2 regions of the Paenibacillus sp. sgz302190 genome follow, and region 2 is predicted to be linked to the other one. Evidence: predicted binding sites of a transcription regulator. Region 2 holds the regulator's gene; the other holds the start of a gene.
The links. The regulator Rex, encoded in region 2, represses fermentation and respiration genes when NADH is low (regulators of the CRP and FNR family bind a similar motif). The targets are predictions, from matches to a motif close to TTGTGAAATATTTCACAA.
Positions count from the first base shown of each region.

Region 1: a site for Rex is predicted at 4,042-4,059, ahead of adhE (bifunctional acetaldehyde-CoA/alcohol dehydrogenase). Genes of this name have one in related genera too.

Region 1 covers NZ_JBZYAO010000055.1:10,907-16,507, reverse strand. The annotation lists gene AC6RNO_RS34185 (chromate transporter) at 1-128, shown strand, start outside; gene AC6RNO_RS34180 (chromate transporter) at 147-671, shown strand; gene mobA (molybdenum cofactor guanylyltransferase) at 926-1,531, shown strand; gene AC6RNO_RS34170 (cytochrome c oxidase subunit 2A) at 1,652-1,777, shown strand; gene AC6RNO_RS34165 (cytochrome c oxidase subunit II) at 1,799-2,269, shown strand; gene AC6RNO_RS34160 (cbb3-type cytochrome c oxidase subunit I) at 2,305-3,969, shown strand; gene adhE (bifunctional acetaldehyde-CoA/alcohol dehydrogenase) at 4,206-5,601, shown strand, end outside.
Region 2 covers NZ_JBZYAO010000005.1:241,555-247,155, forward strand. The annotation lists gene dinG (ATP-dependent DNA helicase DinG) at 1-2,084, shown strand, start outside; gene AC6RNO_RS09085 (redox-sensing transcriptional repressor Rex) at 2,081-2,701, shown strand; gene AC6RNO_RS09090 (hypothetical protein) at 2,716-3,060, opposite strand; gene AC6RNO_RS09095 (inorganic phosphate transporter) at 3,895-4,893, opposite strand; gene AC6RNO_RS09100 (DUF47 domain-containing protein) at 4,916-5,542, opposite strand.

The DNA.
Region 1 (5,601 bases), on a different contig from region 2:
CGGTCGGGATTATCGCTGGCGTGCTTGCCGTGAAAATCAAATCCATGCTCGGAGTCAGCGCGCCGTTCGAGAAAGCGAGCGCTCCCGATCCGAAGCCGGAAATCATGTTTCCCGAATACTACATTTAGCCATAGAGGTGAACTGGGATGTGGCAGTTATTTTTCACATTTTTCAAAATCGGCTGCATCTCCTTTGGCGGCGGCTATGCAGTCATTCCGCTAATTCAGAATGAAGCTACGAAGTACGGCTGGGCGGACAGCGCCCATTTTCAGGAAATCGTTACATTGGCCGGCATGGCCCCGGGCCCGATCGCGACCAATACCGCGACACTTGTCGGCTATCATGCGGAGGGTTTGGCGGGGGCTATTGCGTCGACGCTGGGCATCGTGTTCCCGTCGCTGCTTATTATTATCCTGCTGGCGGCTTTTTTCCAAAAAATGCACGAGCACCGTTGGGTCAAATCGTCCTTCTACGGATTAAGGCCAGTAGTTACCGGTCTGATCGTCTACGCCGCGCTGCATTTCGGCTTGAATGCGCGCATGGGCCTGACGTGGTCGACGTTCGCCACGCTGCTCATTTGCGCAGGCTGCATTTACGGCGTGCTGAAGCATAACATGCATCCGTTCATGGTCATCGTCGCTTCCGGACTGGCAGGCATCATCCTGTTCTGATGCCAGCCAGCTAACTGGCGCTTTGACCATTCGCCGATTCATGGCGAAACAACATGTTGACCGAAGATCGAAGACCGAAGACCGAAGACCGACCCGACCGACTTCACCAGGGCTGAACCACTGGCAGCAAAAGCTGCCGATGGGGCAGCCCTGTTTGCTGTGGCAACTGTGATCTTTTTCACTTACAATACGGTTTCGCTGTTCTAAAGTTGAGATATCGTAACCCATTTTAACATAGCAAGGGAGTGAGGGAGATGCTGACCGGAGTCATTTTGGCAGGCGGAGCGGGCCGCCGGATGAAAGGGGAGCTGAAAGCGCTGCTTCCTTTTGCAGGCGAGCCGCTGATTATTCGACAAATGAGAATGATGAAGCCACTGTGCGATGAGCTGATTGTCGTAACGAACGATGTCCGGCCTTTCCTGCCCATGCTCGACCGCTCGGTTCGGATCATAACGGACTACTACAAGGCTCAGGGTCCGCTCGTCGGCATGCATGCGGCTTTGTCTCTGGCCAAACATTCGTCCGTGTGGGTTGTCGGCTGCGACATGCCGTTTCTTTCCTGCAAGGCGGCGGAGCTGCTGTGGGAGCGGAAAAAGGACGGCTTTGACGCCGTCGTGCCTTTGGTTGCCGGAGGGTTGTATCCGCTTCACGGCATTTATGACCGCAAGTGCAAGGAGGCGATCGTCGGCCTGCTGCAGCGGGGGGAGACGAGAATGTCGGCGCTGCTCAACCACATTTTTTGGGGGGAGCTGGATGACCGCTATTTGCAGGAGCGCGATGTGGGATTGAATTTCGTCGCCAGCATCAAGACGTCTGCCGATTACGAAGCTTTGCAGCGCATGGCCGTCCCCCAAACGTAAAGGTAACGGATTGTTCATATTTGCTCGATGTTGTTGTGACCGATATCACAGAGGGCGGGGATCAAGGACACTAAAATGTAGGTAATGAGAGGCTGGACCACAAATGGAGGGGAAGATGACATGGATAACAATAAGGAAAAGGCCGAACCGGTTTTGAATGGAACGTTTGCCGCCGTACTGCTGCTGGGCGCGTTTTTGATTGCAAGCTGGGTTGCCGTTTATTTATTGTTCATTTCCAGAAACTAGAAATGTGAAGGGTGGATCGCCATGCATATTCACAAGCTTGAAAAAATTTGGTTGACCATTGGCATCTCTATGCTGTTCGTGTTTCTCGGCGTGCTGGGCGTGTCCGCTTTTGCCATGGGCGTCAAGCCCCCGAGCGAGCACCATCACCAGATCGATCCGGCCAAGCTGAAGGAAACGGCTCCTTTTGACAATCCCGGACTCCGCAAAATCGGGGACAACGAGTACGAAGCTGTGATGACGGCGTTCACGTTCGGGTATGCTCCGGACAAAATGGAGGTGCCCGTCGGTGCGAAAATCAATTTTATCGTGGCAACCCAGGATGTCGTGCACGGATTTGAAATTCCCGGCACAAACGTGAACATGATGATCGTGCCCGGCGAGGTCAGCCATGTGAGCCATACGTTCACAAAGCCGGGCGAGTACCTCATCCTGTGCAACGAATACTGCGGCGGGGCGCATGAATTTATGAAAACGACGATTATCGTCAAATGAATTCGGGACGCAAGCAAAAGGGGGTGGCAATGGTCATGAAAGTAGCGCATTTGCACGGAAACGGCACGAAATTCGATCTGAAAGACGGGAAGCTCGTCGTCGCTCACATCATCGTGGCGTTCATCGCTTTGCTGATCGGCGGCATCGCGGGGCTGCTGCAGAGCATGGTCCGCAGCGGGACGGTCAAGCTGCCGTACGGAATCGGCTATTACGAGCTGCTGACAGCCCATGGGGTATTGATGGCGCTCATTTTTACGACTTATTTTATTATCGGCTTCCTCTATTCGGGCATTTCTTATACGCTTGGAGGCAAGCTGCTGCCGATTGTGCGCCGCATGGGGTGGGCGGGCTTCGCCTTAATGACGGCCGGCACGGCCATTGGGGTCGCGATGGTTTTGGCGGGCAAAGCCAGCGTGCTTTACACGTTTTACGCGCCGCTCAAAGCTTCTCCGTATTTTTACATCGCATTGGCTTTGGTCGTTGTCGGGAGCTGGATCAGCGGCTGGGGCGTGTTTTATCAGTACAATTATTGGAAAAGAACGAATCGGGGCGAGATATCTCCACTGTTCGCCTTCATGTCCGTCGTCACTTTTCTCATGTGGCAAATCGCCACGCTGGGCGTAGCCGCCGAAGTGTTGATCCAGCTCATACCGTGGTCGTTCGGCTGGGTGGAGACGATTAACGTCATGCTGAGCCGCACGCTGTTCTGGTATTTCGGACATCCGCTCGTCTATTTCTGGCTGATGCCGGCCTACATGTGCTGGTACGTGATCATTCCGAAAATTATCGGCGGCAAAATTTACAGCGACGCTTTGGCGCGGTTGTCGTTCATTTTGCTGCTGCTGTTCTCGATTCCGGTAGGCTTTCACCATCAATTGATGGAGCCGGGCATCAGCCCTTTCTGGAAATATTTGCAGGTCGTGCTGACCTTTATGGTCGTGGTTCCGTCGCTGATGACGGCGTTCTCCCTGTTCGCCACATTCGAATTGAACGGGCGGGCCAAAGGGGCTACGGGCTTGTTCGGGTGGGTCAAGGTGATGCCTTGGAAGGATGTGCGTTTTTTCGCGCCGTTCATGGGCATGCTGATCTTTATACCGGCAGGGGCGGGCGGCTTGATTAATGCGAGCAACCAGATGAATGCGGTCGTTCATAATACGCTGTGGGTGACGGGGCATTTTCATTTGACGGTTGCGACGAGCGTGGCGCTGACGTTTTTCGGCATTGCGTACTGGCTGCTTCCGGCAGTGACGGGGCGCGTGCTGACCCCGCGGATGAACAAACTTGGCTTGATTCAAACGGTTATCTGGTGCATAGGCATGTTCTTTATGTCCGGTGCGATGCATATAGTGGGCCTGTTCGGGGCTCCGAGAAGAACCGCGTACACCACTTATGAAAATCATGCGGACGCGGCAGGCTGGACATCCTATTACGTATGGATGGCGATCGGCGGAACGATTTTGTTCATCGCGGTGCTGATGATGGTGTACAACGTATTCGCGCTGCTTCGCGCGCCCCGGGGGGAGACGGAGTATCCGATCGGCGAGCCGATGGAGCAGGCGGAAGCGACCCCTGCTTATTTGGAGCGGTGGGGCGTGTGGATCGGCTTGTCAGCCGCGCTGATCCTCATCGCTTATACGCTGCCGCTGATGGATATGGTGACGAATCCGGCACCGGGTTCCAAAGGATTTATTACCTGGTAACGACAGGTGATGCAGGAAAAGAGAAGGCATTTCGGCTTGTCAGCCGGGGAATGCCTTTTCTCTCCAAAGATATTGTGAAATAATTCACAATATCTTCACGAAAATAGCCGCCTGCGAAGCTTCATTTGTGATTTTTCTCATAGTTGCAGCCCTCCAAAAGCGGTACTCTTTGTGTAGAAACAAACACAACATTAGGTTATTCACCCATTATTGATCATATAAAGGAGTGGAAGAAGATGGCAGTTAAAGAGAGCCAAGTAAACGTACAAATTTCCGCAAAAGACGAAGTGAACCAACTGGTGGCAAAAGCGAAGAAAGCGCAGCAAGCTTTCCTCGAGCTGAACCAGGAGCAGGTTGACGCCATCGTTCAGCAAATGGCGCTGGCCGGCATCGACCGGCACATGGTACTGGCCAAGATGGCCGTCGATGAGACCGGGCGCGGCGTGTACGAGGACAAAATCACGAAAAACCTGTTCGCGACCGAGTACATCTACCACAGCATTAAGAACAACAAAACCGTCGGCGTCATCGAGGAAAACGTCTATGAAAGCTACCGGATGGTGGCGGAGCCTGTGGGCATTATCGCCGGCGTTACGCCAGTGACGAATCCGACTTCCACCACGATGTTCAAAGCTTTAATCGCGATCAAAACGCGCAATCCGATCATCTTCGCCTTCCATCCGTCCGCTCAGCAATCGAGCGCAGCGGCGGCCAGAACTTTGCTGGAAGCCGCGGTCGCCGCAGGCGCTCCCGACAACTGCATCCAGTGGGTGCAGTACCCGTCCCTGGAAGCGACAGGGCTGCTCATGAACCATCCCGATGTGGCGCTCGTGCTTGCGACGGGCGGATCTTCGATGGTCAAAGCCGCCTACAGCACAGGCAAGCCGGCGCTCGGGGTCGGACCCGGCAACGTGCCGTGCTTCATTGAGAAGACGGCGAACCTGCCGCAGGCGATCAATGATCTGATTTTGTCCAAAACGTTCGACAACGGCATGATTTGCGCTTCCGAGCAGGCGGTCATTCTCGAAGAGGCGATCTACGCCGAGGCGAAAAAGCTGATGATCGACCAGGGCTGCTATTTCCTGAACAAGGAAGAGACCGAAGCCGTATCCAAGCTTGTGATCAACAGTGAAAAATGCGCGGTCAACGCCGTCATCGTCGGCCAATCGGCGGTCAAAATCGCCGAGATGGCGGGCATCAAAGTGCCGGCATCGACGAAAATTCTCGTCGCCGAGCTGGCCGGCGTCGGCGAAGCTTACCCGCTGTCCGCCGAGAAGCTCAGCCCTGTGCTGGCCTGCTACAAAGTGAAAACGGCGGAGCAGGGCATCGAACGGGCGGCGGAAGTGGTTCGCTTCGGCGGCATGGGCCATTCCTCCGTCATTCATTCGCAGAATGCCGATGTGATCGGCGCGTTCTCCGCGAAGCTGCAGACGGGGCGCGTTATTGTCAACTCGCCGTCGACGCACGGCGCGATCGGCGACATATACAACACGAACCTGCCGTCACTGACGCTCGGATGCGGTTCGTACGGCCACAACTCGACGACCTCCAACGTCAGCGCGGTCAATCTGATCAACGTCAAACGGGTCGCCTACCGCACCGTCAATATGCAGTGGTTCAAAATTCCGCCTA
Region 2 (5,601 bases):
ACCGCCCGGCGCAGGAGCAGATGATCCATGAAGTGGAGCAGTCGCTGGAGGCCGACACGCATTTAATGATTGAAGCGGGTACGGGTACCGGCAAATCGCTGGGCTACCTGATTCCTGCGCTGTATTACGGAATCAAACACGATAAAAAAGTGATCGTCAGCACGCATACGATTAATTTGCAGGAACAGCTGCGCGAGCGGGATATTCCGCTGCTGAAGGACATTTTTCCGATACCTTTTAAAGCGGCCGTATTGAAAGGCAGAAGTCATTATCTTTGCTTGCGCAAGTTCGAAAACAAGCTGGTCACGCGCGATTACGAGTACGGCAAGGACGACTCGGTCACAGCGGCTCAAATGGTCGTATGGCTCAGCGAAACGAAACACGGGGACGAAGAGGAGCTGAATTTCGGCAATAAAGGCGCGCAGTTCTGGCATTCGGTGGCCAGCGATACCGATTCCTGCCTGAACCGGATGTGTCCCTGGTTCAAAAAATGTTTCTACCACCGCGCCCGCCACGATGCGAACACGTCAGATGTCATCATAACGAACCATTCGCTGTTGTTTACCGATATGAAGGCCGAGAACCGCCTGCTACCCGGCTACAAGCATCTGGTCATCGACGAAGCACACCACTTTGAAGAAGTGGCCAGCAAGCATCTGGGGATCGAGCTGCACTCGGGCGCGTTTTACCATTCTTTGCAGTGGTTGTATAAAGACAACCGCAGCGGGCAGCTGCCTATGCTCCGCTTTCGTCTTCAGAAGGCGGCGGAAGAGCAGGAGAGAGCTTTGGCCTGGAGCGCAGCGATAGACGGTTTGTACCCGAAAATCGTGCAGATCAAGGAAGACTGGGAGCGTTTGAGCGAAGGGTTGTACGAGCTGCTTACGGCAAAAAGCGACCCGTCGCAATCGGAGAACTCGCAATACGTGCTGCGCATGAAGCCCGAGGCGCTGCCGGCGCATTGGAGCGAGCTGACGATGATGGAGGACAACATTTATTTGAGCATGAACGATACGCTCCGCACGCTCGACAAAATGCTGAGCGAGATCAAAGAGATGCAGGAAGTTCTGGAAGTCCAGAGCATCGTGACGGATTTGAACGGAACTTTGAAGGAGCTTTACGGGCACCGGGATGCGCTTCATTTTTTCATGAAAATGGAGGATCAAGGTTACGTATACTGGATGGAAGCCGGCACGTATTCCAAGAGCAAGTCGCTGCAGCTGATCAGTGTGCCGACGGATGTGAGTCCGCTGCTTCAGGAGCATTTTTTCAAAAATAAAGACAGCATCATTTTGACTTCGGCTACGTTATCCGTGAACAAATCGTTCCAATACTCGGCCGATCAGCTCGGTTTGCAAATTCCCGCCGGCGAAGAGGCCGGCAAGCTCAAAACGGTGCAGCTTCCGTCCCCGTTCAATTACAGGGAGCAGGCGCTGGTCTGTATTCCCAGAGATTTTCCGACGATTAAAGGCCCTTCCGGGGACGCCGTTTTCATACAAGCACTTATCGATTCTTTAAGCAATGTCGCTTTGGTTACCAACGGCCGAATGCTCGTGCTGTTTACATCCAACCGGATGTTAAAGCAGATTCATGCCGGCATGAAGGAGCGGTTAAAGCCGCATGGGATTACCGTGCTTGGACAGGGCGTAGACAGCGGCAACCGCAGCAAGCTGACCCGCATGTTCCAGGACCACCATTCCTGCGTGCTGCTGGGTACAAGCTCGTTCTGGGAAGGCGTGGACATCCCGGGCGATGCGTTGTCCTGCTTGGCTATTATTCGGCTTCCGTTTCAGCCTCCGAATCACCCGCTCATTGAAGCCAAATGTGAAAATATTAAAAAGCGGAACGAAAATCCGTTTATGAAATTTTCCGTGCCGCAGGCGGTCATTCGTTTCAAACAAGGATTCGGGCGGCTCGTGCGGCGGGCTACGGATAAAGGAATCGTTATTATTTACGATACCCGCGTTATCGATACGCAGTACGGCAAATATTTTCTTTATTCGCTGCCCGGTCCGAAGATTGAACATATGACGACGGAACAAATGATTCCAAGAATTGAGGAATGGATGGGGGAGGCGCAGCGGTGAAGACACAAAAAATATCCGAAGCTGTAGTCCGCCGGCTGCCGATTTATTTGCGGTTTTTGAACGAGCTGGCGATGAAAAATATTATGACGGTCTCGTCGCAGGATCTGGGGCAAAAGCTCGATTTGAACCCCGCGCAAATCCGCAAAGATTTGGCCTATTTCGGGGAATTCGGCAAAAAAGGGATCGGCTACGACGTCGGCTATCTCATCGAGAAGATCAGGCAGATCTTGAAGCTGGACCGCCATATCCGGGTCGCTCTGGTCGGGGCGGGCAACCTGGGGCGGGCACTGTGCAACTACAACACATATTTGCGCAACGATATGAAAATTGTCGCCGTATTCGACGCGATGCCCGAGAAAACGGGCGAGACGATCAATAATTTGATCGTGCAGCCGACGCACGAGCTGAAAGAAGCGATATCGCGGCTTGGCGTCAGAATCGGCATCATTACGGTACCGGCAGCGGAAGCGCAAAATGTGGCGAATCAATTCGTCGAAGCCGGCATTGAAGCGATTCTTAATTTTGCGCCGGTCATCATTAAGGTGCCGCCCGAAATCCGCGTGCACCATGCCGATTTCACGACCGAGCTGCAGAGTCTGGCCTATTATTTGGACTAGGCCAAGGGCTCGCGCTATGCGGAAATTTGCAGCAGGACGCAGGGGAAAGCTGCAGAAACCTGCAGAAACCCGCAGAAACCTGCAGAAACCCGCAGAAACCCGCAGAAACCTGCAGAAGAGAAACAAAACCCTGCAGAAGCCTCCGGAAGCTGGATCGGCGAAAAACTCGCATGGCAGCAGGCAGTACATTTGCTTAGCAACGTGGAGAAAACCTGCAAAAGTACAGTTTTTTGCTCGCTGATGCGCTGGATACGAAAAATTCCTGCAAATGTGCAGGCTTTTCGCCGCGAACATGGGCTGAGAAGCGTTTTTAGCGAAAATTCCTGCACAATCGCAGGCTTTTTGCCGAAATGAACCATTTCTGCTGAAACAGCCTGACTTTCGCAGGTTTTTTCTGTGCCAGGCTGCTTGTTCCAACGCCGTAACCCGTACAGGAGAGAGCCGTAGGTTACTGAAGAGTGATTGTGCCCCTTTTGGTTCCTCTACCCCGTTACTTTATCAACAGTCTGGTTTTCTACCCGTAATATGATGCGTCTCTCCAATGTATGTTTTCTCAGCAGCCTCTATTTTAACGAAAATAATGTACTCGTTTCCAACTTTTACGCTTTTAAAGCTTGAAATTGTTTCAGTAGACGATTGTTTTCATTCTGTGGGGATAACGTCTACGGCGTCATGGGAGTTTTGTAGGTTTTTCCGGCTGTCGAGCCAATTCGTTTCATTGGCGCGAAGTGCCGTCTTTGGGCGGACGGCAAAAAGAAGCGGAAACCGGTGAAAGTTCGGCTTTAAAACCGCTCCTGGTTGCGAAGCTCAACAAACAAAACAAATACGCGATCTTGCGCACACATCTAACGTGCTGTAGCCATTCAATTCGACGCAACGCTGAGAGTGGCTATGGTAGAGCGTTACAAGTGGCTCGTAGAACAACGCAAGGAGTGTGCAAGCGCACGTTCCAGAGCGCAAGCAGCGCACAAGCGCCTCACTCCACAGCCGTATGCAGCGTGCAAGCGCTCGCTCCACAGCCACATGCAACGCACAAGCGGCTCGCTCCACAGCCACATGCAACGCACAAGCGGCTCGCTCCACAGCCACATGCAACGCACAAGCGGCTCGCTCCATAGCCGCATTGCAGCGCCCCGCCGCGCTTTGCAAAAATAACAAAAAACCCGAGCCACATACTGGCCCGGGTTTTTCATCTAAAACAACTTAAACAACACGAAGTAAATCGAGTAAGACAAGACGATGCTGATCGGGATGGTAATGACCCAGGTCATGATCATTTTGCCGACGGTTGCCCATTGGACTTCATGGAAGCGCAGGACGCTTCCCGTTCCGATAATGGACGATGAAATGACGTGCGTCGTTGACAGAGGCATCCCCATATGAGTGGATGCTTGTATAATGATCGACGACGTCAAATCGGAGGCGAAGCCGTTGATCGGCTCGATTTTAATAATTTTGCGGCTGATCGTTTTGATGATGCGCCAGCCGCCGATGGACGTTCCGAGGCCCATGGCTGTAGCCGCGGCGATTTTTACCCATAAAGGCACATCCAGATCCGTTTGATAACCCGCTGCAACAAGCCCGAACACGATGATGCCCATCGCCTTCTGCGCGTCGTTGCCGCCGTGGGAGTAGGACAGCAGCGCGGCTGACAGTACCTGCAAAGAACGGAACATCCGGTTCAGCTTGGAACGCGAAGTGTTGCCCGACCAAAGGATGATATACTTAATCAGGATCATGATCACAAAGCCCGCTGCAAAAGCAATGATCGGCGATAAAATGAGGATGATGATAATTTCGGTGAAACCGCCCCAGTTCACGGAGCTCATGCCTGCTCCGGCAATTACCGCACCGGCCAGGGAGCCGAGCAGCGTATGCGAGGAGGAGGAAGGAATGCCGAAATACCAGGTCACAAGGTTCCAGATAATGGCGGCTATAAGCGCCGCGATTACAATTTCAACGCCGTGGTCGATTTTGGCCGGGTTGGCGATTTTGCCCCCGACTGTTTTGGCGACTTCGGAAGAGACGATCGCTCCGACAAAGTTCAGTACCGCCGCCATAACAACGGCGACCCGGGGGTTTAACGCTCTTGTAGAGATGGATGTTGCAATTGCATTCGCCGTATCGTGAAATCCGTTGATGAAGTCAAACAAAAGTGCGAGCGCCACGATAACGATTAGATAGGTTAACATGTTTTCCTCCTAAATCGTTTCCTCAAGAGTACCGAAGAACGACACTCTCCAGAATATTGGCCACATCTTCGCACGCGTCCGTTGTTTCTTCCAGTCTTTCATACACTTCTTTGAGTTTGAAATCTTCATAAATATCTTTTTTGGCGAGAAAAATTTGCCGTATGCCTTCGCGCATCAGCCGGTCGCCGTCGTTTTCCAGGCTGTTGATGGCAACCGTGTGCTCCGTAATTTGCATGTACTTTTTCTTGGCGAGCAGTTTGAACGCATCCAGCATATGTTGGCAGGAGTCGACGATAACCGCGGAAAAGTCTCTCATAAATTGATCGGTATGCGAAATGCCGAGGTAGTCGAAACGGGCGATCGTGGCTTCAATGCCGTCCGTGACATCGTCGATTTTGGAGGCGAGCTCCATGATGTCTTCGCGGTCCAGAGGAGTGATGAACACTTTGTTCAGTCCTTTGAAAATCTCATGCGTGATCGAATCGCCTTTATGCTCCAGGTCGTGGATGGCTTTTACATAATCGACGGGCGGTTTCTCACCCATCATCGCCGTACGGAACATTTGAGCGGTTTCCAAGGCATTCTCGGCAGACCCGATGAGAAGCTGGAGAAAATCGACGTCCCCTTTTCTAGTAAATAACGTTGTCATAAAACCCTCCCAATATTTTCTATATGTACAAAATTTTGATCGATTTTTGCTACAAAACA